2 regions of the Variovorax sp. GW821-FHT10C12 genome follow, and region 2 is predicted to be linked to the other one. Evidence: riboswitches for the same ligand, from Rfam matches in the RefSeq annotation. Region 2 holds a riboswitch; the other holds the start of a gene.

Region 1 (15,184 bases), on a different contig from region 2:
GCCCACGCGCTTGCGCGGCAGCATGTTGACCAGCTTGGCGCCGCCCTCGGTGCTCCAGTGCTCTTCGTTGAGTTCGGTCGTGATGTAGCCCGGGCACAGCGCGTTCACGTTGATGCCGAAGCGGCCCCACTCCAGCGCCATGGCCTTGGTCATCTGCACCACGGCGATCTTGCTCATGCAGTAGGTGCCGATCTGCGGCATGACCTTCAGCGCCGCCGCCGAGGCAATGTTGATGATGCGCCCGCCGATGTAGGTGCCCGGCGCCGTGCCCTGGGCGCGCGCCAGCATGCGCTTGCCGACCTCTTGCGCAACGAAGAAGGAGCCTTTCACGTTGGTGTCGAAGATGTAGTCGTAGTCGTCGGGCGTGACGTCCTGCAGGCGCTGCGTCGCGCTCACGCCCGAGTTGTTGACCAGGATGTCGATGGGCCCCACTTCGGTTTCGGCGCGCGCCACGGCGGCCTTGATGCTGCCGATGTCGGTCACGTCGAGTTCGACCACGTGGGCGTCGTGGCCCTCGCCTTCGATGCGTGCGCGCAGCTCCTTGAGCTTCTCGACGCGGCGGCTGGCCAGCACCACGGCGGCGCCGGCACGGGCCAGTGTTTTCGCGAACTGGGCGCCCAGTCCGCTGGAGGCGCCGGTGACGAAAGCCACGCGGCCGGAGAGATCGATGCTGTAAGCCATGAGCTGAATCCTGTGGAGTCGCGCAGGTGACGCGCAGTACGGGCAAGGCGCCTCGCCCGCGGGCGACAAGGCCCCCGCCGGACGCCGCATAAAATGCCCGGCGAACCGGGACGCCCCCGCGCCTCTAAAAATCATTATCGACCCAACCCACATGACGCACGACGAAATCCTCGCCCAGTTCGGCCCTCGCGAAGCCATGGAATACGACGTGGTCGTGGTCGGCGGCGGCCCCGCCGGCCTCTCGACCGCGATCCGCCTCAAGCAGCTCGCCGCCCAGCAGGAGAAGGAAATCTCCGTCGTGGTGCTCGAGAAGGGTTCCGAGCCCGGCGCGCACATCCTGTCGGGCGCCATCATGGACCCGCGCGCGCTCAACGAGCTGCTGCCCGACTGGGAGGAACTCGGCGCCCCGCTGAACCAGCCGGTGACCGACGACGCCATGGTGTTCCTGAGCGAAAAGTCGGGCCTGCGCACGCCCAACGCCTTCCTGCCGGCCTGCTTCCAGAACCACGGCAACTACATCATCAGCCTGGGTGCCTTCACCAAGTGGCTGGCGCAGCAGGCCGAGAACCTGGGCGTGGAAATCTTCCCGGGCTTCCCGGCGGCCGAAGTGCTCTACAACGAGAACGGCTCGGTGCGCGGCGTCGCCACCGGCAACATGGGCGTGGGCAAGGACGGCGAACCCACCGAGAACTTCCAGCTCGGCATGGAGCTGCTGGGCAAGTACACGGTGTTCGCCGAAGGCGCGCGCGGCCACCTGGGCCGCCAGCTGATCGCCAAGTTCAAGCTCGACGAAGGCCGCGACCCGCAGACCTACGGCCTGGGCGTCAAGGAAGTCTGGGAAATCGATCCCAAGCGCCACCAGCCCGGCTTCGTGCTGCACACGGCCGGCTGGCCGATGGACAACAACACCTACGGCGGCGCGTTCCTCTATCACATGGAGGACAACAAGGTCACGATGGGCTTCATCACGGGCCTGGACTACAGCAACCCGTACCTGAGCCCGTTCGAGGAAATGCAACGCTGGAAGCTGCACCCCAACATCCGCTGGTACCTCGAGGGCGACGAAGCCAAGGGCATCAAGCCCGCCAAGCGCATCGGCTACGGCGCGCGCGCCATCACGGCCGGCGGCCTGATGTCGCTGCCCAAGACGGTGTTCCCGGGCGGCGCGCTGGTCGGCTGCGAGGCCGGCTACCTGAACGTGAGCCGCATCAAGGGCAGCCACGCCGCCATCAAGACCGGCATGCTGTGCGCCGAGGCCGCCTTCGACGCGGTCATGGCCGGCCGCCAGCACGACGAACTCACGGCCTACCCGGCCGCGTTCGAGAAGAGCTGGCTCTACACCGAGCTGAACAAGGCGCGCAACTTCAAGGCCTGGTTCAAGAAGGGCCTGGGCATCGCCACGGTCATGAACGGCGTCGAGCAGTGGCTGCTCAAGGGCCACATCCCATGGACCCTGCGCCGCAACAAGCCCGACCACCAGTACCTGAAGCCGGCCGCCGAGTGCAAGCCCATCGTCTATCCGAAGCCGGACGGCAAGCTCACCTTCGACCGCCTCTCCAGCGTGTTCATCAGCAACACGAACCATGAAGAGCAGCAGCCCGCCCACCTGACGCTGAAGGACGCGTCGGTGCCGGTCAACGTCAACCTCGCCAAGTTCGCCGGCCCCGAAAGCCGCTACTGCCCGGCCGGCGTGTACGAGTTCGTGCCTGACGAAGCCAGCGCCGGCAAGGAACGCCTGCAGATCAACGCGCAGAACTGCGTGCACTGCAAGACCTGCGACATCAAGGACCCGACGCAGAACATCGTCTGGGTCACGCCCGAAGGCGGCGGCGGTCCGAACTACGTGGGCATGTAAGCCCCGCCGCGTCGATGCATGAAAGCCCTCTTCGGAGGGCTTTCTTCATGGGGCTCAGGCGAGGTACGCGGCGACCTCGTCGGGCGTGAGGAAGTGCACCAGCGACACCTGCGGGTTCTGCTCGGCATGCAGCACGTGGGTGAATCCGTTCCAGCCGCGCGCGGGCTTGTCGTCCGTCTCCAGCGCGACGAGCACCAGCCGCCCCTGCCGGCGCGCGTTCTCGCGCAGCGTGCCTTCGCCCCAGGACCACGCCATGTGATCCACCAGCTCGCCCTGGGCGAAGGCCGTCGCCTGCAGCCAGAGGAAGGCGGCGGCATCGCTGTCCTCGTCGCGGCGCGTGCGCGGCGGCTGCCGGATGCCCAGCGTCTGGGCGTGCGTTTCCATCAGGTCCTGCAGCAGCGAGAAGGCGTGGAAGTTGTTGTTGATGCCCTGGGCGCGAACGACCATGCCCGCGCGCGACGCCGGCAGCAGGACCACCAGCTCGTCCTCGTACGACAGCTGGGCCGCGGCGCGCAGGAAGTGCAAGGCCTCGAAGGGCAGCGAGTCGTTGGCGTACATCGCCTCGACCTGCGCGAGCAGGCCCGCGTCCGCCACCAGCGACTGGTGGTTGCGCACATCGCGCACCACCATGGTCATGAGCGGCAGCACCAGCAGGTCGACCGCGCGCTGCAGCGCATCGACCTCGAAACGGGCCTGCGGCGACAGCGCCGCGAGCGCCGCTTCGGCGGCCTGCCAGGCGGCGAGTTCTGCCTCGTCCTGCGGTTCTTCGTCGTCCTCATCGGGTTCGTACGGCTGCGCCGCGCAGTACGGCGCCAGCGACGCCAGCAGGCGCCCGGCCAGCTGCCGCACGGCGTCGAACATGAGCTGCGGATCGGCGCCGTTCTCGACCAGCGCGCCGCAGAACACCGCCAGCAACGCGGCCCGGTGCGGATGCAGCTCGCCGAGCTGCGCGACGGCGGCCCGCAGCACCTCGTCCTTCGCCGAGCCCTCCACCACCTCGAAGTAGAGCCCACGGACCTCCGGCCGCTTGAAGAAGGAGGCCTGGGTGTCGAGGTCGGCGTCCTGCAGCACAGGCAAACGCAGGGTGGCGAGGAGATCGGGGGGCAGCATGGGCATGCGCAAATTGTGCGATACCACCGACGCTATCCTCGCGACACAAGGACACAAGGAGACAGGACCCCATGCACATCGTCATCACCGGCGGCTCCGGCTTTCTCGGCGCGCGCCTGGCGCGCACCCTCCTGGCCCTGGGCCAGCTGTCGCTCGCCGGCGCCCCCGCCCGCGACATCGCCCGCATCACGCTGGTCGACCGCGCGCCGCCGCCGCCCGACCTCGCGGCCAACCCGCGCATCGCAGCCGCCACCGGCGACCTCAACGCCCAGCTGGCCGACAACGGCGCCGCCTTCTGGCGCGAGGCCGACGCGGTGTTCCACCTGGCGGCCGCCGTCAGCGGCGAATGCGAGGCCGACTTCGACCTGGGCATGCGCAGCAACTTCGCCGCCACGCACGGCCTGCTCGAGAAGCTGCGCGCGCTCGGCACGCGGCCGGTGCTGGTGTTCTCCAGCTCGCTCGCCGTGTTCGGCGATTCGCCCGAACAGCCGCTGCCCGCGCTCATCGACGACCACACGCTGCCCACGCCGCAAACCAGCTACGGCATCCAGAAATTCATCGGCGAGCAGCTGGTGGCCGACTACACCCGCAAGGGCTTCGTGCAGGGGCGCAGCGTGCGCCTCATGACGGTGAGCGTGCGCCCCGGCCAACCGAACGGCGCGGCCTCGGGCTTCTTCAGCGGCATGATCCGCGAGCCGCTCGCCGGCCTGCGCGCGGCCTGCCCGGTGCCCGACGAGACGCCCGTGGCCATCGCCTCGCCGGCCCGGACCATCGAAGGCATCGTGCGCGCCGCCGAAGCGAGCGACGCCGACTGGGGCCCGCGCACCGCGCTCAACCTGCCCTCGCTGGCCACCACCGTGGGCGAGATGGCCGCCGCGCTCGAACGCGTGGCCGGCCGCGCCGCCACCGACCTGCTCGACCGCACACCCGACGCCGCCATCCGCCGCATCGTGAAAACCTGGCCCGGGCGCTTCGACACGCCACGCGCCCGCGCCCTCGGTCTCACGGCCGACGAGAGCTTCGACGCGGTGATCCGCGCCTACGTCCGTGAAAGTCCCGACGCGGTCAAACTGGTTATTGGTGCATAGTCATTTCCTGACCTGCGCCTGACGCGCTTTCGACCCCCAACTCCCCGGAGACACCATGAAATTCGGCCACATCGCCGCCGCCTGCCTTTCGCTCGCCCTGGGCACCGCCGCCTTCGCGCAGCAACCCACCGTTCTCAAGATCGGCTATGCGACGTCCAAGGAATCGCATTACGGCGTGGGCTCCACCGTGTTCTGCGAAGAGGTCGAAAAGAACACCCAGAACCGCTTCAAGTGCCAGCACTTCGCCAACTCGGCGCTGGGCGGCGAGCGCGAGCAGATCGAAGCGATCCAGCTCGGCACGCAAGACCTGCTGAACACCTCGACCGGCCCCGTGGGCAACTTCGTGCCCGAGGTCAAGATCGTCGACATCCCCTTCCTGTTCCGCGACTACGACCACGCCCGCAAGGTCATGGACGGCCCCATCGGCCAGGACATCCTGACCAAGTTCCCGAGCAAGGGCATCATCGCGCTGGCCTGGACGGAGAACGGCTTCCGCCACATGACGAACAGCAAGCGCGACATCGTCAAGCCCACCGACGCGGCCGGCCTGAAGATGCGCACCATGGAAAACAAGGTGCACATGGACGGCTACCGCACCTTCGGCATCCTGCCCACGCCGATGGCCTTCCCCGAACTGTTCGGCGCGCTGCAGCAAGGCACGGTCGACGGCCAGGAAAACCCGATTCCGGTGATCCTGTCCTCGAAGTTCTCGCAGGTGCAAAAGCACCTGTCTCTCACCGGCCACGTCTACTCGCCGGCGCTGCTGCTGCTGTCGCCCAAGGTGTGGAACAAGCTCTCGGACGCCGACAAGAAGGTGTTCACCGAAGCGGCGAAGAAGGCCTCGATCGCTCAGCGCAAGAAGGTCAACGACGACGAGAACAACGGCATCGCCCAGCTTGAAAAAGACGGCATGAAGGTCACGCGCACCGTCGACGGCGCGGCCTTCCGCGACGCCCTGAAGCCGGCCTACGTGGGCTACGCCAAGGAATTCGGCGCCGACAACATCAAGAAGATCACGGACGTCAAGTAAGACTGCTGCGACCCGACCGCGCCCGGCCCGCCTCAGTGGGCCGGGCGCTTCGCATTTCCGACACCACAGAGAACCACAACGTGCAAGCTTTCGAGCGCTACTTTCTCGCCGCCAACCGGTGGGCGCTGATCCTCCTGCTGGCGGCCATGTCCGTCATCATCTTCACCAACGTCGTGCTGCGCTACACCACGAACCAGTCGATCGAATGGGCCGAAGAAGTGTCGCGCCACATGATGATCTGGCTCACCTTCCTGGGCGCCGGGCCCGTGCTGCGCTACGGCGGCCACATCGCCGTCGAGAACCTGCAGGACGCCCTGCCCCGGCCCGCGGCCGTGGCGGTGCGCCTCGTGGTGGCCGGGCTGCTGTTCGCCTTCTTCGGCTTCATGGTCTGGTACGGCTGGCTCTACATGGAACGCACGATGTTCCAGCTCACCGCCGTGACGCAGATTCCGTTCGCCTACATCTACAGCGCGATGCTGATCGGCGGCGTGCTGCTGATCGTGCACTGGCTGCTGGTGGTGCGCGGCTACGTGCTGAACCGCGAGTTCGCGTCGGACGCGCATTTCGACGCCAACGCGTCGGCCTCGCTGTAAGGAGAAGACCATGGATGCCAGCATTGTCCTGATCGTCTCCGCCTGCGTGTTCCTGGCCATCGGCGTGCCCGTGGCCTTCGCGCTCGGCCTGGCCACGGCCGCCACCCTGATCCTCGCGGAAAGCTACCCGCTGATGGTGCTGCTGAAGGAAACCTTCACCGGTATCGACAGCTTTCCGCTGATGGCCGTGCCCTTCTTCATCCTGGCCGCCGAGCTCATGAGCGGCGGCTCGCTCACCGAGGTGCTGCTGCGCTTCGCGGGCCAGTTCGTCGGCCACCGCCGCGGCGGGCTGGGCTACACCAACGTGGTGTCGCTGACCTTCTTCTCGGGCATCTCGGGCTCGGCGCTGGCCGATGCGGCCGGCCCCGGCTCGATGCTCATCAAGATGATGGACAAGGCCGGCTACGACCGCTCGTACGCGGCGGCGCTGACGGCCTCCACGGCCATCGTGGGGCCGATCATTCCGCCCTCGATCATCATGATCATCTACGCGCTGCAGGACGAGACCGTGTCGGTCGGCCAGCTGTTCGTGGCCGGCATCGTGCCGGGCATCCTGATCGCGGTGGCGATGTGCGTCGTGAACTTCTACGTCTCGAAGAAGCGCAACTACAAGGGCGACGGCCAGACGCCGCCGCTGCGCGAGATCCTCATCACGACATGGAAGGCGATTCCCGCCATCCTGCTGCCGGTGGTGATCCTGGGCGGCATGCGCGCCGGCTGGTTCACGCCCACCGAAGCGTCGGTGGTGGCGGTGTTCTACGCGCTGGTGTGCGGCAAGTTCATCTACCGCACGCTCGAGTGGAAGATGCTGCCCGACATCCTGTCGCGCTCGGCCCTGCTGTCGGCGTCGGTGCTGATCATCATCGGGCTGTCGGCCTCGTTCGCGTGGGTGCTGACCATCGAGGGCATTCCGCAGCAGATGGCCGAATGGCTCATCAGCATGAACCTCTCGCCGTGGATGTTCCTGATCATCGTCAACGTGTTCCTGCTCTTGTTCGGCATCTTCATCGAGCCGCTGCCGGGCGTGATGGTGCTGGCGCCGATCCTTGCGCCGGTGGCGATCAAGCTGGGCGTCGACCCGGTGCACTTCGCGATGATCGTGATCTTCAACCTCACGCTGGGCATGATCACGCCGCCGGTGGGCGGGCTGCTGTTCGTCACCTGCAACGTGTCGAAGGTGCCGATGTCGGCGCTGGTGAAGGAACTGGTGCCCTTCCTGTGGGCGCACGGCGCGGTGCTGGTCCTGCTGACCTTCGTGCCGATGCTGAGCACCTGGCTGCCGCGCGCGCTCGGGTTCAAGTAGCGGCACGGGCCGCTCCCGCCCGCACCCCCAGCTTCAGGCCGGCGGGTGCAGGTACTGGCTCGGCGGCACGCCGAGCGTGCGGCGGAACATCGCGGTGAAGGCGCTCGGGCTCTCGTAGCCGTGCGCCAGTGCCACCTCCAGGATTGACGCGCCCGCGGCCAGCCGCGGCAGGCTCAGCAGCAGCCGCGCCTGGCGGCACCACGCGCCGAAGGTCATGCCGGTCTCGCGTTCGAACAACCGGGCCAGCGTGCGCGCGTTCATGTGCAGCCGCGCGGCCCAGCCGTCGAGCGTGGCGGGCTGCGCGGGGTCGCGGATCAGCGCCTCGCACAGCGCGGCCAGGCGCGCATGGCGCGGCATCGGCACATGCAGCGACAGCGCGGGCGCGGCCTCGATCTCGTCGAGGATCAGCTCCATCACGCGTTCGTCGCGCCCGCCCGGCGGGTAGTCCAGCGGCAGCGACACGGCCGCCACGATCAGCTCGCGCAGCAACGCGCCCACATGGATCACGCGGCACTCGGCACCCAGGTCGGCGCGCGTGCCGGGCTCGACGAAGACGGTGCGCATCTTCACCTCGCCCGCCATGCGGATCTGGTGCGTCATGCCCGGCGGCACCCAGACGCCGCGCCCCGGCGGCACCACCCAGCTGCCGGCCGCCGCGCCGACCATCATCACGCCCGAGATCGCGTGGATGAGCTGCCCGCGCCGGTGCGCATGCGGCGGAATGAAGGCGTCGCCCGCCGGATCGGTGGCCAGCACGGCGACGGCGCGCGGGGTCGATTCGCCCTCGTCGGGGCGCAGATTCAGTTTGTCCATTTCACGACGATGTTTGCACATTCGTAGCGAGAACATATTCTCCTGGCTTCCTACGATGGCTTTTCTCCCTCTTTTTCTCCAACCGGACATCCAGGAAAGAAGCCATCGCATGAACACGCGCCGACTCGGGCTGCTCACCGGCACCCACGCCGTCAACGACCTCTACCAGGGCCTCGTGCCCGCGCTGCTGCCCTTCATGGTGCTGGAGCGCGGCTACAGCTACACGGCCGTGAGCGGCCTGATGCTGGCGGCCACCGGGCTGTCGAGCGTGGTGCAGCCGCTGTTCGGCCTGTACGCCGACCGCCACCCGCGCGCCTGGCTGGTGCCCGTGGGCTTCCTAGTGGCGGCGCTGGGCGTGGTGCTGGCGGGCCTGAGCCAGAGCTACCTGCTGACCTGGATCGCGGTTGCGCTGTGCGGGCTGGGCATCGCGGCCTACCACCCGCCCGCGACCGTGGCCGCGCGCGCGGCCGGCGGCGCTTCGCAGAAGGCGATGAGCGTGTTCTCGGTGGGTGGCACCATCGGCGCCTCGTTCGCGCCCGTGCTGGCGGCCACGGTGGTCGGTGGCGGCAGCCTGTCGCGCAGCTACTTGCTGGGCATTCCCGCGCTGGCGATGGGCGTGGTGTGGGTCGCGGCCAACGCGCGGCGCGGTGCGGCCGCCCAGCACGCGGCCACGGCGGCGCGCGCCGCGCAGGCCCGCGCCCAGGTGCTCAAACCGCACAACGACTGGCGCGCCTTCAGCCTGCTGGTGGCGACCATCGTGGGCTGGTCGATCCCGTACGTCACGGTGCTGTCGATGCTTTCGCTGCGCATCACGCGCGACCTTCACGGCAGCACCTTCCAGGGCGCCGCGGCGCTCACCGCCTTCACCGCCGCAGGGGCCGTGGGCACGCTGGCCGGCGGCTGGCTCGGCGACCGCATCGGGCGCATGGGCACGATCCGCAGCGGCTACCTGCTCGCGCTGCCGGCCATGGCGGGCCTCGTGCTCGCCTCCACGCCCGGCGCGGCGCTGGCCTGCACCGCGTGGCTCGGCATGAGCATGTTCCTGCCCTTCGCCGCGCAGGTGACGCTCGCGCAGGACTACCTGCCGCGCAACCCGGCCACCGCCAGCGGCATCACGCTCGGTCTCGCGCTCTCGGTCGGCGGACTGGTGTCGCCGCTGTTCGGCCTGCTGTCGGATGCACGCGGGCTCGGCGTGACGCTCACGGTGGTGTTGTGCGTGCTGTGCGTCGCGACCGTGCTGGCCTTGCGGCTGCGCAACCGGACGGTACAGGTGATGACAGGTGAGGCTGCGGCGGCTTGAATTGAGTTCCGTGCCCGCACAGCGGCAGCGCCCATCGTGCACAGGGCACTGGGTGCTTCCCGCAGCGAAATCAAGGAGGAGCCGAAGGCGGGGGACATTCGCGGAGGGAAGTACCCGGTGTCCTGTGCACGCGCCCTGAACAAAGGACCACCGAAATCCGTGGGCAATTCCACGCCGCACGCGCTCTCTTTCACTGCCAGAATCGACGCAAGCTTCGACGTCGAGCCTGACAGACAAGAAGAAGGAAAGAGAAGGACGCCATGCACCGAATCGTCGCCCAGGGCAGCAGCCTTGTCGCTGCCGGCTTGCTGGCCACCGCCGGTATCGCGGCCACGCCGGCCGCCGCGCCCGTTGCAGCCGTTGCACCAGCAGCCGCCCCCACAAACCCCACCAATCCCGTCACCCACCTCGCCGAAGTGGAAAGCGCCGTGCGCGCCTGGGCCGCCGCCTGGTCCGCGCGCGACGTGGAGCGCTACCTCGCCGCCTACGCACCCGACTTCACCCCCGCGCGCGGCCAGACCCGCGAGCGCTGGGAGGCCGACCGGCGCGCCCGCATCACGGGCAAGTCGCGCATCAGCGTGGGCATCGAGGGGCTGGTGATCAGCGTCCAGGGCACCTCGGCCAGCGCGCAGTTCCGGCAGGTCTACCGCGCCGACGCGCTCACCGAGACCGACCGCAAGACGCTCGAGCTGCAGCGCGTGGGCCCGCGCTGGCTGATCCGCAAGGAGAGCGCGGGCAACTGACGCGCACCCCCTTGTCCCTGTAAGGCAAATGGTTCACGAAGATGTCACCACTTGCAACGATGCTGCAGCCTTCGACCTCCGAAAGCTGTGGCCGCCATGTTCCCCACCAAGACCGAGAAGGCACGCGACGAACTCCAGGCCGGGCAGCGCACGCTCAGCCAGCGTGAGCGCGCCCTGCTGCTCATGGCCGACGGCCGGCGCTCGCTGACCGACTTCAGCCCGCTGTTCCCCAGCCGCGTCGAGGCCGAGCAGGCGATCCAGGGGCTGATGCAGCGCGGCTACCTGCAGGTCGCACGCCCGGTCGCGCCACCGCCCGCACCGGCCCCCACGCCCGTCCCCGCCGCCGAGCCGATCCAGGTCGCCACGTCGGCCGACAGCTTCGACGGCAAGCGCTCGCTGGCCACCACGCGCATGTTCCTGTTCGACATCTGCGAGCGCATGTTCGTGCGCCGCGACCCGCGCTTCGCCAACCAGATGCGCGACGCCCTGCGCGAGGCCCGCGACCGCGAGGCCATGCTGACCATCGCCGCGCTGATGCTCTCCGAGATCGAGAAGACCGCCGGCCCCGAGCGCGCCGACTCGCTGCGCGAGCGCATCGACAAGCTGCTGCCGCCGGCAGAAACCGTGCACTGAGCCGCCAGCCCCAGCCCCGCGATCCACTACACTCGCCGGGTCAGGAGAGAGCCCCGCGCGACGGGGCCGCCGAAGGCGCAGGGGTTCCCCGAACGCTCAGGCAAAAGGACTGACAAGACGCCGGCAACCACCGGCGTTTCCTTGCTGGAGAGAGGCCGTGGCATTGCATGCGGCCCACCGAAGGAGCAAACCCCGATCGTGGGGCGAATCTCTCAGGTAAAGCGGACAGCAGGGGTGGCCCGTGGCGTTGCAGCCATGGATTTCGACTGCCCCTTTGGAGTGCCCCGTGGCCGCTTCTTCCGCTTCTGACGCCCAACTTCTCAAGACCCCGCTGTACGACCTGCACGTGGAGCTCGGCGCCCGCATGGTGCCCTTCGCCGGCTATTCCATGCCCGTGCAGTACCCCGCCGGCCTCATGGCCGAGCACAAGCACACGCGCGATGCGGCCGGCCTGTTCGACATCTCGCACATGGGCCAGCTGCGCCTGGTCGGCCCCGATGCCGCTGCCGCCTTCGAAACCCTGATGCCCGTCGACGTGGTCGACCTGCCCGCCGGCAAGCAGCGCTACGGCCTGCTGCTGAACGACGAGGGCGGCATCCTCGACGACCTGATGTTCTTCAACGAGGGCAACGGTTCGCTCTTCGTGATCGTGAACGGCGCCTGCAAGGTGGCCGACATCGCCCACATCCAGGCCAGGATCGGCGCGCGCTGCGAAGTGCAGCCCCTGCCCGACCACGCGCTGCTGGCACTGCAAGGCCCGCAGGCCGCGGCCACGCTGGCGCGCCTGTCGCCCGGCATCGAGCGCTTCGTGTTCATGACCGGCGGCGCAGTGCAGATCGGCGGCATCGCCGCCTTCGTCACCCGCAGCGGCTACACCGGCGAAGACGGCTTCGAGATCTCGGTGGCCGCAAAAGACGCCGACGCCCTCGCCCGCCTGCTGCTCGCGCAGCCTGAGGTGAAGCCCGTCGGCCTGGGCGCACGCAACTCGCTACGGCTCGAAGCCGGCCTGTGCCTGTACGGCAACGACATCGACACCACCACCACCCCGGTCGAAGCCTCGCTCAACTGGGCGATCCAGAAGGTGCGCCGCGCCGGCGGTGCGCGCGAAGGCGGTTTTCCAGGCGCGGCCAAGGTGCTGGCCCAGCTGGCCGCCGTCGCCTCGGGCGCGGCCGGCCACACCGACCACAAGACGCTCACGCGCAAGCGCGTCGGCCTCGTGGCACTCGAACGCATCCCGGTGCGCGACGGCACGCTGCTGCAGTCGCTCGAAGGCCACGACATCGGCACCGTCACCAGCGGCCTGCTCGGCCCCACGGCCGACCGCTGCGTGGCCATGGGCTACGTGGCCGCCGCCTTCGCCGAGCCCGGCACGCGCGTGCAGGCCATCGTGCGCGGCAAGCCGGTGCCGATGGAGGTGTCGACGATGCCTTTCGTGCCGACGCGCTACTACCGCGGCTAACCGCAACTCAACACCGCAGACCCGGCTAGGCTCTGCACCCCGATTCCATTTTTTCCACGAGGAGTTTTTTCATGAGCATCAAATACACCAAGGACCACGAATGGGTGGCGGCCGAAGGCGGCGCCGCCACCGTCGGCATCACCGTGCATGCGCAGGACGCGCTGGGCGACGTGGTGTTCGTCGACCTGCCTGAAGTGGGCAAGACCTTCGCGCAGGGCGAGGTCGCCGGTGTGGTCGAGTCGGTGAAGGCCGCCGCCGATGTGTTCATGCCCGTGTCGGGCGAGATCACCGAAGTCAACGAAGCGCTGCGCGCCGACCCGTCGCTGGCCAACAGCGACCCGCTGGCCGCCGGCTGGTTCTTCAAGGTCAAGCTGAGCGAGCCCGCGCAGCTCGACGCCCTGCTCGACGCCGCCAGCTACGACAAGTTCGCCGCCGAATCCTGATCCGCTGAACAGCCGTTTCCTCGCACCTTCGTTCCTTCTCCCCCGAGCCTTCACCGCCATGCCGATTCCCGCCCTTCCCTCTTTGCAAGAACTAGAGAACGCCGAAGAATTCCTCGCCCGCCACATCGGCATCGATGCGGCGGACGAGGCGCGCATGCTGCCGGTGATCGGCTCGGAAACGCGCGCGGAGCTCATCGACGGCATCGTGCCCGCGGCCATCCGCCGTGCCCGGCCGATGCGCCTGCCCGCGCCGGTCACCGAAGCCGACGCGCTGGCCGAGCTGAAGACGCTGGCGTCGAAGAACAAGGTGTTCAAGAGCTTCATCGGCCAGGGCTACTACGGCACGCACACGCCGGGCGTGATCCTGCGCAACATCCTGGAGAACCCCGCCTGGTACACCGCCTACACGCCCTACCAGGCCGAGATCTCGCAGGGCCGCATGGAAGCCCTGCTCAACTTCCAGACGATGGTGTGCGACCTCACGGGCATGGCCATCGCCAACGCCTCGATGCTCGACGAAGCCACGGCCGCCGCCGAGGCCATGACGCTCGCCAAGCGCAGCGTGAAGAGCAAGAGCAACGTGTTCCTGGTGTCGGGCGACTGCCACCCGCAGACCATCGAAGTCATCAAGACGCGCGCCGCGCCGCTGGGCATCGAGGTCAAGGTGAGCACCGTGTCGGAAACGCTGCCGCACCTGATGGTGAGCGGCGAGTTCTTCGGCGTGCTCGCGCAGTACCCCGCCACCACCGGCCACGTGCACGACCTGCGCCCGCTCGCGGGCCACGCGCACCAGTGCGACGCCGCCTTCATCGTCGCGGCCGACCTGCTGGCGCTGACGCTGCTGGTCGCCCCCGGCGAGTTCGATGCCGACATCGTCTGCGGCACCACGCAGCGCTTGGGCATGCCGCTGTGCAACGGCGGCCCGCACGCCGCCTACCTGGCCTGCCGCGATTCGTTCAAGCGCTCGCTGCCCGGCCGCCTCGTCGGCGTGAGCGTCGACACGCACGGCCAGCCCGCCTACCGCCTCGCGCTGCAGACGCGCGAGCAGCACATCCGCCGCGAGAAGGCCACCTCGAACATCTGCACCGCGCAGGTGCTGCCGGCCGTGGTCGCCAGCATGTACGCCGTGTACCACGGCCCCGACGGCCTCACGCGCATCGCACAGCGCGTGGCCGTGCTCACTGCCATCCTCGCCAAGGGCCTGTCGCAGATGGGCCGCGAGCCGGTGAACACCACCGCCTTCGACTCGCTCACGATCCGCACCGGCGACGACACGGCCGCGATCATCGAGCGCGCGCAGGCCGGCGGCGTCAACCTGCGCCAGCGCCTGCAGCAGCACCTGGGCATCTCGCTGGACGAGACCACCACGCGCGCCGACATCGAAACCCTGTGGGCCCTGTTCGTGCCCGCCGGCACCGCGATGCCGCGCTTCGACGAGCTGGCCGCCAACACCACGCCGCTGATTCCCGAGGACCTGCGCCGCACCAGCGCCTTCCTCACGCACCCGGTGTTCAACACCCACAAGAGCGAAACGGCGATGCTGCGCTACATCCGCAGCCTGTCGGACAAGGACCTCGCGCTCGACCGCAGCATGATCCCGCTGGGCAGCTGCACCATGAAGCTCAACGCGACCAGCGAGATGATCCCCATCACCTGGCCCGAGTTCGCCAACATCCACCCCTTCGCGCCCGCCGACCAGCTGCAGGGCTACGCCCAGCTCGACGCGCAGCTGCGCGCCTGGCTGTGCGAGGCCACCGGCTACGCGGGCATCAGCCTGCAGCCCAACGCGGGCTCGCAGGGCGAGTACGCGGGCCTGCTGGCCATCAAGTCCTTCCATGAAGCCAAGGGCCAGGGCCACCGCAACATCTGCCTGATTCCCTCGTCGGCCCACGGTACCAACCCGGCCAGCGCCCAGATGGTGGGCCTGCAGGTGTTGGTGACGGCCTGCGACGCGCAGGGCAACGTCGACATGGACGACCTGAAGCGCGCCTGCGAGAAGCACAGCGCCCACCTGGCCGCCGTGATGATCACCTACCCCAGCACGCATGGTGTGTTCGAGACCCGCGTGAAGGAACTGTGCGAACTCGTGCATGAGCACGGCGGCCGCGTGTACGTCGACGGCGCCAACATGAA
Region 2 (15,184 bases):
CGCCGCAATGCGCGCGCGCCGCCGCCGCGCCGGCAAAACCGGAGCCCAGGCCGATGGGCACGAACAGCACGTCGGGCGGTGAAGCTTTCAAGGCGCTGAAGAACTCGACGTACGCGGTCGACACGCCGCGCACCAGCTCGCGATGGAACGAGGGCACGCGGTGCAGTGCGTCGCGCTCGGCCAGCACCGCCGCGTGTTCGGAGGCTGCCTGGAAGTCGTCGCCATGCTCGACCAGCGTCACGCCGAGCGCGCGCATCGCCGCGTTCTTCTCGCGCGAATTGCCGTGCGGCACCACGATGGTCGCGGCCAGCCCGTGGCGCTGCGCCGCGAAGCCGACCGACTGGCCGTGGTTGCCGCGCGTGGCGCTGATCACGTGGCGCACGGCGGGCTGCTCGCGCGCGAGGGTCTCGAAGTAGGTCAGGCCGCCGCGGATCTTGAAGGCGCCGACCGGCGTGTGGTTCTCGTGTTTGGCCCAGACCGTGGCGCCCAGGCGCTGCGACAGCTGCGGCCAGGTGTACTGGGGCGTGGGCGGCATGGCCGCATGCACGGTGCGCTGCGCGGCTTCGATCTCTTCGCGGGTGAATCGCATCGACGTCCTTCTTGTTGCTTACTTGCGTTCGGTGAGCGCCACGCGCACGGCCAGCGCGGCCAGCACGCTGCCCATGATGTAGCGCTGCGCACGCAGCCAGCCGGCGCTTTGCGACAGCACGGCCGTGATGCTCGCGGCGCCGACGATCATCACGGTGTTGACCAGCGCGCTGCTCGCCATCTGCGCCATGCCCAGCTGCAGGCTCTGCAGCAGCACCGAGCCGCGCTCGGGATGGATGAACTGCGGAAAGAACGACAGGTAGAACATTGCCACCTTCGGGTTCAGCAGGTTCGTGAGAAAGCCCATGCGAAACAGCTTGGCCGGCGGATCGGCCGGCAGCGCGCGGGCCTCGAAGGGCGCGTTGCCGCCGGGCTTGACCGCCTGCCACGCGAGCCACATCAGGTAGGCCGCGCCGGCGAAGCGGATCGCGTCGAACGCGACCGGCACCGCCAGCAGCAGCGCCGTGAGGCCCAGCGCCGCGGCGAACAGGTGCACCAGGAACGCCATCAGCACGCCGCCCAGCGAGATGAGCCCCGCGCGGCGGCCCTGGATCAGCGTGCGCGACACGCAATAGATCATGTTCGGTCCCGGCGTGAGCGCCAGCAGCAGCGAGGCGAGGGCGAACCAGGCGATTTCGGTCAGGGTGAGCATGGGGTCAGAGTCCTTGCGATTCGAGGGCGACGGGGCCGCGCGGGGTGTCGAGCACGGCGACGAGGTTGGGCGGGCCGGCATCGACCGGCAGGCCGCCCATGCCGATGGCCGTGAGTGCGGCCGACAGCGCCGGCGCGCGCGGATGCGCCACGCGCAGCGAACGCAGCGCCAGGCCCGAGGCGGGCATGGCGTCGGTGGGGTGCACCGCGCCCCACTGGATCAGCGTGGGCAGTGCGCCGTAGAACAGGCGCTGGCCGTCGTCGCGCACCGTGATCTGCCATTCGAGCCGGCCGGCCGGCGTGTCGCGCGAGGCTTCGAGCAGGTGGCCGCGGTCGATGTGCGCATGCTCCTCGCGCGCGAGCGCCTGCGTGGCGGCGTGTGCATCGGGCACGCGCGCCACGAAGTGGATGAGCCGCGGGCCGCGCTGCGCGAGCGCGGCCTGCAGCGCGGCGTCGTCCAGGTCGAACCAGCGGCGCGTCTTCGGCCGCGACGGCGCCTTGCCGGGTTCGATCGCGATGATCTCGGCATAGGCGCGCGGGAACGCGGCGCTCGCGATGTTCAGCAGCCGGTTGTGCGTGCCCATGAGCGGGTGCACGCCGCCGGGCGCGGGCGTGACGCCGAGCGTGGCCTCGCACCATGCCACGCCCTCGGCCAGCGAGGCGGCGGCGATCACCAGGTGGTCGACTTCGGCGGGGTGCATGGTGTGGCTTCCGTTCAGAGCGTGACGTGGCCGTCGACGCAGGTCACGGCATCGCCGCCGACCCAGATCGTGCCGTCGCTGTCGCGCTCGATGTGCACGCGGCCCGCGCGGCCCAGGCACTGGCCTTGCGCGGCCAGGTAGCGCTCGGGCATGTGGCCGTCGGCGATCAGCCATTCGGCCAGGCTGGCGTTGAGGCTGCCGGTGACCGGGTCTTCCTGCACGCCGATGGGCTCGGCGAAGGCGCGCACCTCGAGGTCGATCTTCGCGCCGTCGTCGTTCGGCGTGGCGGGGCGGTTGCCGAAGGCGCGTGCCTCGCGGTTCGAACGGCCGATGAGCAGCGAGGTGTCGTGCGCCGAGGGCACGCCGGCCACGCCGGCCTTCACGCCCAGTTCCTTCAGCGCGCGGTGGTCGGGCTGCAGCGCCAGCACGGCGTCGGCGTCGTTCAGCAGCAGGCCGAACCAGACCGGGCCGTTGTCGAGCACCTGCGCCGCGATGACCTGCTGCGCCTTCAGGCCCAGCGCGCCGGCCACCTTGGCCAGCAGCGCGGGGCTCGGGGCGCTGCGCTTGAGCGGCGGCGCGGCAAAGGCCAGGCGCTCGCCGTCGCGCCGCAGCGGCACGAGGCCCGCACCGCACTGCTGCACCACGCGGCCCGCCACCTTGGGCTTGCCGCCGGCCTGCAGCCACGCATGGCAGCTGCCGATGGTCGGGTGGCCGGCAAAGGGCAGCTCGCCGCCGGGCGTGAAGATGCGCACGCGGTAGTCGGCGCCCGGGTCGGTCGGCGGCAGCAGGAAGGTGGTCTCCGACAGGTTGGTCCACTGCGCGAAGCGCTGCATGGCGGCGTCGTCCAGGTCCTGGCCGTCGATCACCACCGCGAGCGGGTTGCCGTAGTAGGCGGTGGCGGTGAAGACGTCGACTTGCTTGAAGGGGCGGGATTTCATCAGGGTCATTCGAGAGATAAATCGAGCACGCCGCGCGTGCCCGGGCGGGAAAGCAGGTCGGCGTACCAGCGCTCGACGTTGGGCCAGACGGGCCGGCGGTACTCGGCGCCGGGCAGGCCGAACCAGCGGTGCGCCTCGCAGCCGATCGGGATGTCGGCCATGGTGAAGCGCTCGCCGGCCATGTAGGGGCGCTGCGCGAGGTGCGCATCGAGCATCGCGAACAGCGCCTCGCTCTCGCGCACCGACGCGGCGATCAGCGCGGGCTGGCGCTCCGAGGGCGGCGTGCGCACCCATTGCACGAAGGCGTCGCGGCTGGCGCGGTTGAGCGTGGTCTGCTGCCAGTCCATCCAGCGCTCGGCGTCGAAGCGCGCGGGCAGCTCGCTCGGGTAGAGCGTGCCGTGCGAATGCCGGGCGCACAGGTAGCGCACGATGACATTCGACTCCCACAGCGTGACGCGCTCGGCGCCTTCGCCGTCGTCGATGGTGGGCACCATGGCGTTCGGGTTGAGCGCGCGGTACTCGGGCGTCTGCACCACGCCGAACTTGCCGCCGGCCTCGGTGCGCTGGAAGTCGAGCCCGAGTTCCTGCGCGCACCACACGACCTTGCGCACGTTGATCGAACTGATGCGGCCCCAGATGTTGAGCATGTGTTCAGTGTCCTTGTGCGAAGAGGGCGCCGGCCGTGGCCTGCAGGTACGGCTCGATGTTGCGCATCGCGCGCGCCACGTAGTCTTCTTTCTCGCCGACCGGCGCGACGTAGTGCAGCGCGCTCTTCGCGGCCTCGAGGCCTTCGGTGCGCGCGATGAGCCAGGCCGCGAGGTAGGGCGCCGAGAAGCAGCCGCCCGCGGTGGCCACGTTGCCCTGCGCGAAGAAGGGCTGGTTGAGCACCTCGACGCCGGCTTCCTGCACCCAGGGCTTGGTCGTGAGGTCGGTGCAAGCGGGCACGGCGCCCAGCAGGCCGAGCTTGGCCAGCAGCAGCGTGCCCGAGCATTGCGCGCCGATGAGCTGGCGCGACGGGTCGAGCCCGCGCAGCACGCCCATCAGGCCCGCGTCGGCGGCGATCTCGCGCGTGCGGATGCCGCTGCCGACGATCACCGCGCCCGCCTCGCAGGCCGACTCGAGCGTCGCGGTGGCATGCACCGTGACGCCGTTCATCGAGGTCACGGTGGCGCTGGGCGAGGCCAGCGTCACGCGCCAGCCCGGCTTCTTCACGCGGTTGAGCACACCGAGCGCGACCAGCGAGTCGAGCTCGTTGAAGCCGTCGAAGGTGAGGATGGCGATGTGCATGGTCGTCGGCCGTTTCAGGCGTGGGCGGGGGCCAGCAGCGCCAGCTCTTCGCGCAGCGTGACGGCGAGCGCGGCGATGGCGGTGTCGATCTCTTCGACGCTGGCGGTCACGAAGGACAGGCGCAGCGTGCGCGGATCGCCTTCGCCCGCGTAGAACGGCGCGCCGGGCACGAAGGCCACGTTGCGCTCGACGGCCTTGGGCAGCAGGGTCACGGTGTCGATGCCCTCGGGCAGGCGCGCCCACAGGAACATGCCGCCCTTGGGGGCATTGAACTTCACGTCCAGGCCGGCCATCTCGCGCGTGAGCGCGGCCATCATGGCGTCGCGTTGGCGCTTGTACAGCGCGCGGATGGTGGGCACGTGGCGGTCGAGGAAGCCGTCCTTCATCACGGCCGAGACCATGCGCTGCGTGAAGATCGGCGTGTGCAGGTCGACCGCCTGCTTGGCCTGCAGCAGCTTGGGGAAGATGGCCTTCGGCGCCACCAGGAAGCCCAGGCGCAGGCCCGGGGCCAGCACCTTGGAGAACGAGCCCAGGTAGATCACGCCTTCGGGGTTGCGCGCGGCCAGCGGCAGCGGCGGGGCTTCGTCGAACCAGAGTTCGCCGTAGGGGTTGTCTTCGACGATCGGCAGGTTGGCGGCGGCGGCAGCAGCCGAGACAGCGGCGCGGCGCGCCTCGGTCATGGTGCGGCCGGTGGGGTTCTGGAAGTTGGGCAGCAGGTAGACGAAGCGCGCGTCGGCCGCCTTGGCCACGAGGTCGTCGACGATCACGCCGTCGTCGTCGCTGGCCACGCCCACGGGGTGCGGCTCCATCGGGCCGAAGGCCTGCAGCGCGCCCAGGTAGGTGGGCGTTTCGACGAGCACCTTGCTGCCCGGATCGATCAGCACCTTGGCCACGAGATCGAGGCCCTGCTGCGAGCCGGTGGTGATGAGCACCTGCGAGGCGTCGACGTCCCAGGGCAGCATGTCGGCCACGGCCTGGCGCAGCGGCGCATAGCCTTCGCTGGCGGCGTACTGCAGCGCGGCGGCACCGTCGTTGTGCAGCACTTCGGCGCAGGCGTCGGCGAATTCCTGGATCGGGAAGGTCTTGGGCGAAGGCAGGCCGCCGGCCAGGCTGATGATGCCGGGGCGCTCGGTGACCTTGAGGATTTCACGCAGCACCGAAGGATTCATCTTGGCGGCGCGGGCGGCGAGTTTCCAGTTCATGGGAGGCTTTCTTCTTTCTGGCGAATGAGAGGTGAGTCTGAGTGTGGGGTCAGGGCGGCGGGATGTCGCCACGGTGCACGACATGGATTTTGTTGCCGTCCGGGTCGCGCAGGTAGGCGCCGTAATAGCCCTGCCCGTAGCGGGGGCGGGGCCCGGGCGCGCCTTCGTCGCGGCCACCGTGGCCCAGGGCCGCCTCGTGGGCGGCATGAACGGCCTGCGGCGAGGGCGCGCAGAACGCGACCATGCTGCCGTTGCCGGCGCTGGCGGGTTCGCCGTCCAGCGGGATGTACACGTAAAAGCGCGGCAGCGTCTGGCCCGGCACGATCCAGCAGGCGGCGTCGGGGCCGCCGTCGGGCGTCACGGGGCGGCGGATGAGGCCCAGCGGCGCCAGCACCGCGTCGTAGAAGGCGGCGGCGCGCGACAGGTCGGTGCAACCGACGGTGACATGGCTGAACAGCGTCATGGTCGTCAGCTCCTGGCCTGCGGCTCGGCGCCGCGTGGAACGGCGGCAGGCGCCGCTGGTTGCGACAGCCGCTTGCCCGCGACCACCGTGGCGACCACGGCGGCGGCGAAGCCCAGCGTCACCAGGTCGAGCGGCTCGCCCAGCAGCGGGATCGACGCGAGGATCGACAGGAAGGGCTGCAGCAGCTGCGTCTGGCTCACGCGCAGCGCGCCGCCCAGGGCCAGGCCGCGGTACCACGCGAAGAAGCCGATCCACATCGAGAACATGCCCACGTAGGTGAAGCCGACCCAGGCCGAGGCGGCCACGGGTTGCTGCGGCCACAGGGCGATGGTGGCGGGCAGCGTCACGGGCAGCGCCATCACGCAGACCCAGCAGATCACGCGCTCGGCGCCCAGCGACGGCGTGACCTGCGCGCCGTAGATGTAGCCGACCGAGGCCGCGATGACCGCGCCGACCAGCAACAGGTCGGCCCATTCGAAACCGAAGCCGTGGCCGCTCTGCTGCGCGCGCAGCACCGAGAACACCACCACCAGCAGGCTGCCCGCGACGGCGCAGAGCCAGAAGCCGAGGCGCGCGCGCTGGTGCAGCACCCAGGCCGCGACCGCGGCCGTGACCAGCGGCAGCAGCGCCGTCACCACCGCCGCATGGCTGGCCGTGACCACGCGCAGCGCAAAGGCCAGCAAGAGCGGAAAGCCGATCGCGTTGCCCAGCACTGCCATGCCCAGCGGCTTCCACTGGTGCGGCGCCGGACGCGGCGAGCGCGTGACCAGCAGGAAGATGGCCGACAGCACGCCCGCCAGCGCCGCGCGCCCGACCGTGACGAACCACGGCGACAGCTGCGGCGCGTCCTGCGTGCCCGTGGCCAGCCGCGTCATCGGCAGCGTGACGGCGAACAGCGCCACACCGACCATGCCGAGCCACATGCCCAGCGTTTCGTCCTTGAGGGCGAGCTTCATACGCTCACCATCCACCAGGCCGTGAGCACGAGGATGAGCCCCATCGCGCGGTTGAACCACAGCAGGCGCGTGCCCTTGGCCAGCCACTCGCGCAGCAGCGCGCCGACCAGCGCATAGGCGAAGTTGCTGGTGAAGGCGTAGGTCAGCATCACCGGCGCGACGATGGCGAAGCGCGCGAGCGCGTCGGGCTGGCCGGCGATCCAGCCGGCCACGAGCGTGAGCGCGAGCAGCCAGGCCTTGATGTTCACGAACTGCAGCATCACGCCCTGCGTGAACCCGACCGAGAGGCTGGCGTTGTCGGCCTTGCCGAGTTGGGCGCTGCCGCTGAGCTTGTAGGCCAGCCACAGCAGGTAGGCGATGCCCAGGCCCTTGATCGCCAGGCGCAGCGGCGGCATCGCCACCACCAGCGCGCCGAGGCCGGCCGCGCAGATCGCCAGCAGCAAGGTCCAGCCGACCGGCACCGCGACCACGAAACGCATGGCGCGCGGCAGGCCGCCGTTGGCCGCCAGGGCGGTGGAGAGCGTGGTGTTGGGTCCGGGCGAGAAGCTCATCGCCGTGGCCAGCACCAGCAGCGCGGTGAATTCTTGCCAGTTCATGTCACAGACTCTAAACTTTGGACCATTACAGTTCCAGTACAGATGATCGAACAAATCTGAAATCTGTATTGGTCATTCCTTCGACACACGCCGCCCTTTTCTCGCTCTCTGTGCGATGCAGCCCGACCCGATGCTGACCCGAACCTCCACCCAGTCCCTGACCGGGCAGCTGGCCGACCGCCTCGCCGAGCGCATCCGCAACCGGCTGCTGGCGCCCGGCGCGCGCCTGCCCTCGGTGCGCGAGTGCGCGCGCCAGCAGGGCGTGAGCCCGTACACCGTGGTCGCCGCGTACGACCAGCTGCTCGCGCAAGGGCTGGTCGAGGCGCGCCGCCAGCGCGGCTTTTATGTGCGCGACGCGGCGCCCGTGCCCGAGAGTTCGCGCAACCCGGCGCATGCCGCGCCCGAGGTCCCGCCGATGATGGCCTCGCGCGTGCCGGCCGACGCCAGCTCGCTGATCCGCAGCATGTTCCACCGTCCGAGCGACAAGCCGCAGCCGGGCATGGGCGTGTTCCCGCCCGACTGGATGGCCTCGACCTTCCTGGCGACCGCGGTGCGCCGCGTGACGACCACGTCGGCGCTGCAGGAACTGTCGCTGCAGTACGGCGAGCCTTCGGGCGACCTCGCGCTGCGCCGCAGCCTGTCGCAGAAGCTGGTGCGCATCAACGTGCCGGCCGGGCCGGACCAGATCGTCACCACCATCGGCGCCACGCATGCGCTGGACATCGTGAGCCGCACGCTGTTGCGCGCGGGCGATCCGGTGATGGTCGAGGAGCCCGGCTGGGCGCTGGAGTTCGCGCGGCTCGAGGCGCTGGGCATGCGCATCCTGCCGGTGCCGCGTCGTGCCGACGGGCCCGACCTCGACGTGATGGCGCAGTACTGCAAGCTGCACAGCCCCAAGCTCTTCGTGAGCGTGAGCGTGCTGCACAACCCGACCGGCTACAGCCTCACGCCGGGCAGCGCGCACCGCGTGCTCAAGCTGGCCAACGAGCACGACTTCCACATCGTCGAGGACGACACCTACAGCCACCTCGCGCCCGAGCACGCCACGCGCCTGAGTGCGCTCGACGGGCTGCAGCGCACCATCTACGTCAGCGGCTTCGCGAAGATCCTGGCGCCCAACTGGCGCATCGGCTTCCTGGCCGCCTCGCCCGCGCTCAAAGAGCGGCTGCTCGAGACCAAGCTGCTGGCCACGCTGACCTCGCCCACGCTGTTCGAGCGGGCGCTGTCGTGGTGCATCGACCAGGGCCAGCTGCGCCGCCATTCGGAGCGCGTGCGCATCCGCCTGGACGGCGCGCGCGGCCGCGCGGTGAAGCTGGCCATGTCGCACGGCTGCACCTTCGCCTCGGAGCCGGCCGGGCTGTTCGGCTGGGTCGACACGGGCGTGGACACCGACGCGCTCACGCAACGCATGCTCGACCAGGGCTACCTGCTGGCGCCGGGCTCGCTGTTCCATGCGCGCCGCCCGCCGAGCACGATGATGCGGATCAACTTCGCGACCTCGCAGGACGCGAATTTCTGGAAGGTTTTCAGCCGGGTCAGGGACGAGCTCTGATTCGCTTGCAAAGGGCTTGGAGTAAGCTGGCAGCACAAGAAAACCCAGCCAGGAGACCTCCCGCATGAGCAACGCCAGCAAACCCTTCGACTTCAGCCAGTTCGTCCCCGGATTCGACTTCCTGAAGAACCTCGCCGGCGGTGCCGCCGCGGGCTCCGGCTCGGTGCCCGGCATCCCCAGCCTCGCCAGCTGGGTCGCGCCCACCATGAGCGTCGAAGAGGTCGACAAGCGCATCCAGGAACTCAAGACCGTCCAGTACTGGCTCGAACAGAACGGCCACGCGCTCAAGGCGACCATCCAGGCGCTCGAGGTGCAGAAGATGACGCTATCGACCCTGCGCGGCATGAACGTGCGGATGGAAGACATCGCGAGCGCGTTCACCAAGCAGGCCGCGGCGATGGCGCCGGCGCCTGCACCGGCTCCCGCCCCGGCCCCCCGGCCTGCGCCGGAGCCCGTCGAGGAAGAGGAAGAAGAGTTCGACGAGGCCGAGGAAGAGGTGGAAGAAGAGGAAGCCCCGGCGCCGAAGAAGACGTCGCGCGCCAAGCCAGCCACTGCTGCTGCCGGCGTCGACCCGATGCAATGGTGGGGCTCGCTCACCGAGCAGTTCCAGCAGATCGCGAGCACGGCGCTGCAGGACGCGGCGCAGCTCAAGGTGCCGGCCATGGCGCAGCCGCTGGCCGACGCGGTGGGGCAGGTCATCGGCAAGGCGACGGCGGCGCGCAAGCCGGCCGCCAAGGCTGCTCCGAAGAAAACCGCCGCCAAGAAAGCCGCGCCGGCACCCGCCGCGCGCAAGAAAACCACGTCCACCGCCGCGCGCAAGCGAACCTCCGGCCGGCGCTGACGTCTTACAGACACCTTTCCAGACGACGACGCACGGGTCGGTACGCACCATGAAACTGTTTCCCACCGGCCATGCCACCCACCCGCAATGGCGCATGGCCGCCGGCCTCGTGCTGGCCCAGTTGCGCGCGCAGATGGCGCTGCCCGACTACGCGTCGAACCCGACGCTCGGGCTGCTCTACATCACCGACCACTACGCGGCCGAGGCGCAGGAGATCCTCGATCACCTGAGTGCCGAGCTGCCCGAGGTCACCGACTGGTCGGGCACGGTCGGCATCGGCGTGTCGGCCAACAACGCCGAGTACTTCGACGAGCCCGGCCTGAGCCTGATGCTGTGCGCGTTGCCCAGCGACCAGTACCGCGTGTTCTCGGGCGTGGCGCCGCTGGGCAGCTCCGAAATGAGCGGCTTCGAGGCGCACACCGCGCTCGTGCACGCCGACCCCGCCACGCCCGACCTGGGCGAGCTCATCGGCGAGATGGCGGGCCGCACCGACACCGGCTACCTGTTCGGCGGGCTCTCGTCCGGCCGCGGCGGGGCGCTGCAGTTCGCGGTCGGCGGCAACGGCAACATCCGCGGCCACGGTGCGGCGGGCGGTGTGTTCTCGGGCGGCTTGTCGGGCGTGGTGTTCGGCGAGGGCGTGCGGCTGGTGTCGCGCGTCACGCAAGGCTGCCAGCCGCTGCGCACCGGCGGCGCGCGCGAGCGCGAGATCACCGAGGCCGACGGCAACCTGCTGCTGTCGCTCGACGGTGAGCCGGCGCTCGACGTGCTGCTGGCCGACCTGCAGGTGTCGCTCGACCGGCCGCAGGAAGCCATCGATGCCGTGCGCAACACGCTGGTCGGCCTGGCCGACGCGGGCAGCGACGGCCTGCGCCGCACCGGCGACCTGGGCGCCGACGTGCTGGTGCGCCACATCATCGGCCTCGACCCGACGCGGCGCGGCATCGCCATTGCCGACAACGCCGAGGCCGGCATGCGGCTGAGTTTCTGCCGCCGCAACGCGCAGGCGGCGCGCGCCGACCTGATGCGCATCTGCGCCGAAATTCGTGAAGAGCTCGAGCCCGAAGAACAGACGCTGGCCACCGCACGCGCCGTGGCGGCCGGCGAGGCCGAGGCCGCGCCGCATCCGGCGCGGCGCATCGCGGGCGCGGTGTACGTGAGCTGCTCGGGGCGCGGCGGCCCGCATTTCGGCGCGCCGGGCGCCGAGCTGCAGATCGTGCGGCATGCGCTGGGCGACGTGCCGCTGGTCGGCTTCTTCGCCGCCGGCGAAATTGCGCGCCACCACCTGTATGGCTACACCGGCGTGCTGACGGTGTTCACCGCGCCGGACTGAGGTCCGGCGCCGGTCGCGTTCAGGCCGGTTGCAGTGCGCGCGGCGCGGGTGCCGGCATGCCGGCGAACGCGAAGTCGACCTCGGGTGCCAGCCCGCTCACGATGCGCGCAATCGACTTGCCCGAGCCGCAGGCGTGCGTCCAGCCGAGCGTGCCGTGGCCCGTGTTGAGGAACAGGTTCGGCAGCTTGGTCTTGCCGATCAGCGGCACGTTGCTCGGCGTGGCCGGGCGCAGGCCGGTCCAGAACTGCGCGCGCTCGGTGTCGCCGGCGCCGGGGAAGAGCTCTTCGACGCGCCGCACGATGGCTTCGCAACGCACTCGGTTCAGGTCGCGGTCGTAGCCGTTGAGTTCGGCCGTGCCGGCGATGCGCAGGCGGTCGCCCGACTCGGAGGTGTAGCGCGAGAACACCAGCTTGTATTCATCGTCGGTCAGCGAGACCTGGTGTGCCTTCGACGCGTCCTTCACGGGCAGCGTCACCGAGTAGCCCTTGGCCGGGTAGATCGGCAGGCGGATGCCCAACGGCGCGGCGTACAGCGGGCTCAGTGAACCCATCGCAAGCACAAAGGCGTCGCCGCGGATGCGCTGGAAGCGGCCTTCGTTGTCGGTCGCCTCGACATGGTCGATGCTGCCGCCGGCTTCGCGCAGCGCGGTCACCGTGTGGCTCATGAGGAACTTCACGCCGGCCGCCTCGGCCAGCTTCACGAGCTCGCGTGCGAAGCGGTTGGCGTCGCCCGATTCGTCTTCGGCGGTGTAGGTGGCGCCGGCCAGCTGGGGGCGGATGTGGGCGAGGGCGGGTTCGATCTTGATGGCCTCGTCGGCCGAGATGACCAGGCGTTCGCAGCCCAGGGCGCGCATCTGCTCGGCGGGCGCGAGGGCGCCGTCGAATTCTTTTTGCGTCGTGTAGAAGTGCAGGATGCCTTGCGTGCGCTGGTCATAGTTCAGGCCCGTGTCTCGACGCAATTGCTGCAACATTTCCCGGCTGTATGTACCGAGACGAACGATCTGTTCGATGTTGTGGCGGGTGCGCGCGGGGGTGCATTCGCGCAAGAACTGCAGGCCCCAGAGCCACTGGCGCATGTCGGCGCGGATGCGGAAGAGCAGCGGCGCATCTTCCTTGCCGAGCCATTGCAGCACCTTCAGCGGCGCGCTCGGATTGGCCCAGGGTTCGGCGTGGCTGACCGAGATCTGGCCGCCGTTGGCGAAGCTGGTTTCGGCGGCCGGGGTGGCCTGCCGGTCGATCACGGTCACCTCGTGGCCGAGTTGCTGGAGGTAGTAGGCCGAAGTCACGCCGAGCAGGCCGGCGCCAAGAACGATCACACGCATTGCAAGTACCTTTGAGTTTGCAGCGCTTGAACGGCGGGCGTGGAGTGCTATTGAAAAAATAGCAAGCAACCGGACGACCGCTGTCCAAGTTGCCGCTCCCCCTGTCCTCGGTACCTGAGAGATTCACCCTGCTGCACCCGCAGCGGGTTTGCTCCTTCGGTGCGCCACATGGCGTGGCGGCTCTCCAGACGGCTGTATCGATGAGTGCAGTACTGACCCCTTGCCGAAATTCCGTGGCGTTGCCTGGAATGTCGTCGGGCCGACCTGAGCGTTTATGGGAGTTTGCGCCTTCGGTAGGGCCTCCGTGGAGGCCCGCTCTCCTGCAATTGTTGGCGATTGTAGGCGGGCCCCGCAAGCCGGCCAAGCCCTGTACATCGGCACTTCACACCGATGGGATAATTGAATGTTGATTTTCGGTAAAGCAAACTTTTTTCTACAGGTGGGGACTCCATGATCCTGGTTACCGGCGGCGCAGGCTTCATTGGCGCCAATTTCGTACTCGACTGGATCGCGCAGGGCAACGAGCCCGTCGTGAACCTCGACAAGCTGACCTACGCAGGCAACCTCGAGACCCTCGCATCGCTCAAGGGCAACGCGAACCACGTCTTCGTGCAAGGCGACATCGGCGACAGCGCACTGCTCGACCGCCTGCTGGCCGAGCACAAACCGCGTGCCGTCGTGAACTTTGCCGCGGAATCGCACGTCGACCGTTCGATCCACGGCCCGGAAGACTTCGTGCAGACCAACGTGCTCGGCACCTTCCGCCTGCTCGAATCGGTGCGCGGTTACTGGAACGCCCTGCCGGCCGACCAGAAGGCGGCCTTTCGCTTCCTGCATGTGTCGACCGACGAGGTCTACGGCTCGCTCTCCAAGACCGACCCGGCCTTCACCGAAGAGAACAAGTACGAGCCGAACAGCCCGTACTCGGCCAGCAAGGCCGCCAGCGACCACCTCGTGCGCGCCTGGCACCACACCTACGGCCTGCCGGTGGTCACCACCAACTGCTCGAACAACTACGGCCCGTTCCACTTCCCCGAGAAGCTGATCCCGCTGATGATCGTCAACGCGCTGGCGGGCAAGAACCTGCCCGTGTACGGCGACGGCATGCAGGTGCGCGATTGGCTCTACGTGAAGGACCACTGCAGCGCCATCCGCCGCGTGCTCGAAGCCGGCCGGCTCGGCGAGACCTACAACGTCGGCGGCTGGAACGAGAAGCCCAACATCGAGATCGTCAACACCGTGTGTGCGCTGCTCGACGAACTGAGCCCGCGCGCCGACGGCAAGCCGTACAAGGAACAGATCACCTACGTCACGGACCGCCCGGGCCACGACCGCCGCTATGCCATCGATGCGCGCAAGCTCGAGGCCGAGCTTGACTGGAAGCCCGCCGAGACCTTCGACACCGGCATCCGCAAGACCGTCGAGTGGTACCTCGCCCACGGCGACTGGGTGCGCAACGTGCAAAGCGGCGCGTACCGCGAATGGGTCGAGAAGCAGTACGATGCTGCGCCTGCAAAGGCTTCCGCATGAAGTTGCTGCTGCTCGGTAAAGGTGGACAGGTCGGCTGGGAGTTGCAGCGCAGCCTCGCGCCGCTCGGCGAACTGGTCGCGCTGGATTTCGACAGCACCGACTTCCACGCCGACTTCAGCCGTCCCGAGCAGCTGGCTGCAACCGTGCTGGCCGTGCGCCCCGACGTCATCGTCAATGCCGCCGCGCACACCGCCGTCGACAAGGCCGAGAGCGAGCCCGACTTCGCGCGCAAGCTCAACGCCACCTCGCCCGGCGTGGTGGCCGAGGCCGCGCAGCAGATCGGCGCGCTGATGGTGCACTACTCCACCGACTACGTCTTCGACGGCAGCGGCACCCAGCCCTGGAAAGAAGACGACGCGACCGGTCCGCTCAGCGTGTACGGCCAGACCAAGCTCGAAGGCGAGCAGCTGGTGGCACGGCATTGCGCGAAGCACCTGATCTTTCGCACCAGCTGGGTGTACGCCGCGCGCGGCGGCAACTTCGCCAAGACCATGCTGCGGCTGGCCAAGGAGCGCGACAAGCTCACGGTCATCGACGACCAGTTCGGCGCTCCCACCGGTGCCGAGTTGCTGGCCGACATCACCGCGCACGCGATTCGAGCAACCCTGCACGACCCGGCCAAAGCCGGCCTGTACCACGCCATCGCCGGCGGCGAGACCACGTGGCACGGCTACGCGCGCTTCGTGCTCGAGATGGCGCAGCAGGCCGGTGTCGAACTCAAGGCAGGCCCGCAGGCCGTGGAGGCTGTGCCCACCAGCGCCTTTCCGACGCCCGCGAAGCGGCCGCACAATTCGCGGCTCGACACCACCAAGCTGCAGACCACCTTCGGACTGCGCCTGCCGCCCTGGCAGGAAGGCGTGGCACGCATGCTGCGCGAGACGCTCTGACCGACTGATTTTTTCCGGCCTCCCACACTAGAAGACCCCATGACGCAACGCAAAGGCATCATCCTCGCCGGCGGCTCCGGCACCCGCCTGCACCCGGCCACGCTCGCCATGAGCAAGCAGCTGCTGCCGGTGTACGACAAGCCGATGATCTACTACCCGCTGAGCACGCTGATGCTTGGCGGCATGCGCGACATCCTGATCATCAGCACGCCGCAGGACACGCCGCGCTTCCAGCAATTGCTGGGCGATGGCAGCCAGTGGGGCATCAACCTGCAGTACGCGGTGCAGCCGAGTCCCGATGGCCTGGCGCAGGCGTTCATCATCGGCGACAAGTTCGTGGG

Evidence for each region. Region 2 has a riboswitch for glycine ahead of AC07OH_RS16950 (D-amino acid dehydrogenase). Riboswitches for the same ligand answer to the same signal wherever they lie in the genome.
Region 1: it holds a riboswitch for glycine, as region 2 does, so the genes downstream of both, gcvT (glycine cleavage system aminomethyltransferase GcvT) here and AC07OH_RS16950 (D-amino acid dehydrogenase) in region 2, are expected to answer to the same signal.

Annotation. Positions count from the first base shown of each region.
Region 1 is NZ_JBWKNE010000001.1:610,515-625,698, reverse strand. It holds gene AC07OH_RS02955 (SDR family oxidoreductase) at 1-681, opposite strand, end outside; gene AC07OH_RS02950 (electron transfer flavoprotein-ubiquinone oxidoreductase) at 833-2,536, shown strand; gene AC07OH_RS02945 (hypothetical protein) at 2,591-3,652, opposite strand; gene denD (D-erythronate dehydrogenase) at 3,718-4,734, shown strand; gene AC07OH_RS02935 (TRAP transporter substrate-binding protein) at 4,790-5,764, shown strand; gene AC07OH_RS02930 (TRAP transporter small permease) at 5,845-6,357, shown strand; gene AC07OH_RS02925 (TRAP transporter large permease) at 6,368-7,660, shown strand; gene AC07OH_RS02920 (AraC family transcriptional regulator) at 7,694-8,473, opposite strand; gene AC07OH_RS02915 (MFS transporter) at 8,583-9,773, shown strand; gene AC07OH_RS02910 (L,D-transpeptidase Cds6 family protein) at 10,034-10,516, shown strand; gene AC07OH_RS02905 (hypothetical protein) at 10,613-11,149, shown strand; glycine riboswitch at 11,181-11,271, shown strand; glycine riboswitch at 11,284-11,388, shown strand; gene gcvT (glycine cleavage system aminomethyltransferase GcvT) at 11,436-12,608, shown strand; gene gcvH (glycine cleavage system protein GcvH) at 12,680-13,051, shown strand; gene gcvP (aminomethyl-transferring glycine dehydrogenase) at 13,110-15,184, shown strand, end outside.
Region 2 is NZ_JBWKNE010000003.1:81,149-96,332, forward strand. It holds gene AC07OH_RS16885 (threonine dehydratase) at 1-589, opposite strand, end outside; gene AC07OH_RS16890 (LysE family translocator) at 608-1,240, opposite strand; gene AC07OH_RS16895 (VOC family protein) at 1,245-1,940, opposite strand; gene AC07OH_RS16900 (PhzF family phenazine biosynthesis protein) at 1,955-2,878, opposite strand; gene AC07OH_RS16905 (glutathione S-transferase family protein) at 2,884-3,525, opposite strand; gene AC07OH_RS16910 (DJ-1/PfpI family protein) at 3,530-4,165, opposite strand; gene AC07OH_RS16915 (aminotransferase-like domain-containing protein) at 4,180-5,367, opposite strand; gene AC07OH_RS16920 (VOC family protein) at 5,417-5,824, opposite strand; gene AC07OH_RS16925 (DMT family transporter) at 5,836-6,786, opposite strand; gene AC07OH_RS16930 (LysE family translocator) at 6,783-7,382, opposite strand; gene AC07OH_RS16935 (aminotransferase-like domain-containing protein) at 7,513-8,934, shown strand; gene AC07OH_RS16940 (PhaM family polyhydroxyalkanoate granule multifunctional regulatory protein) at 8,999-9,775, shown strand; gene AC07OH_RS16945 (FIST signal transduction protein) at 9,825-11,105, shown strand; gene AC07OH_RS16950 (D-amino acid dehydrogenase) at 11,125-12,426, opposite strand; glycine riboswitch at 12,518-12,624, opposite strand; glycine riboswitch at 12,669-12,759, opposite strand; gene rfbB (dTDP-glucose 4,6-dehydratase) at 12,877-13,956, shown strand; gene rfbD (dTDP-4-dehydrorhamnose reductase) at 13,953-14,843, shown strand; gene rfbA (glucose-1-phosphate thymidylyltransferase RfbA) at 14,883-15,184, shown strand, end outside.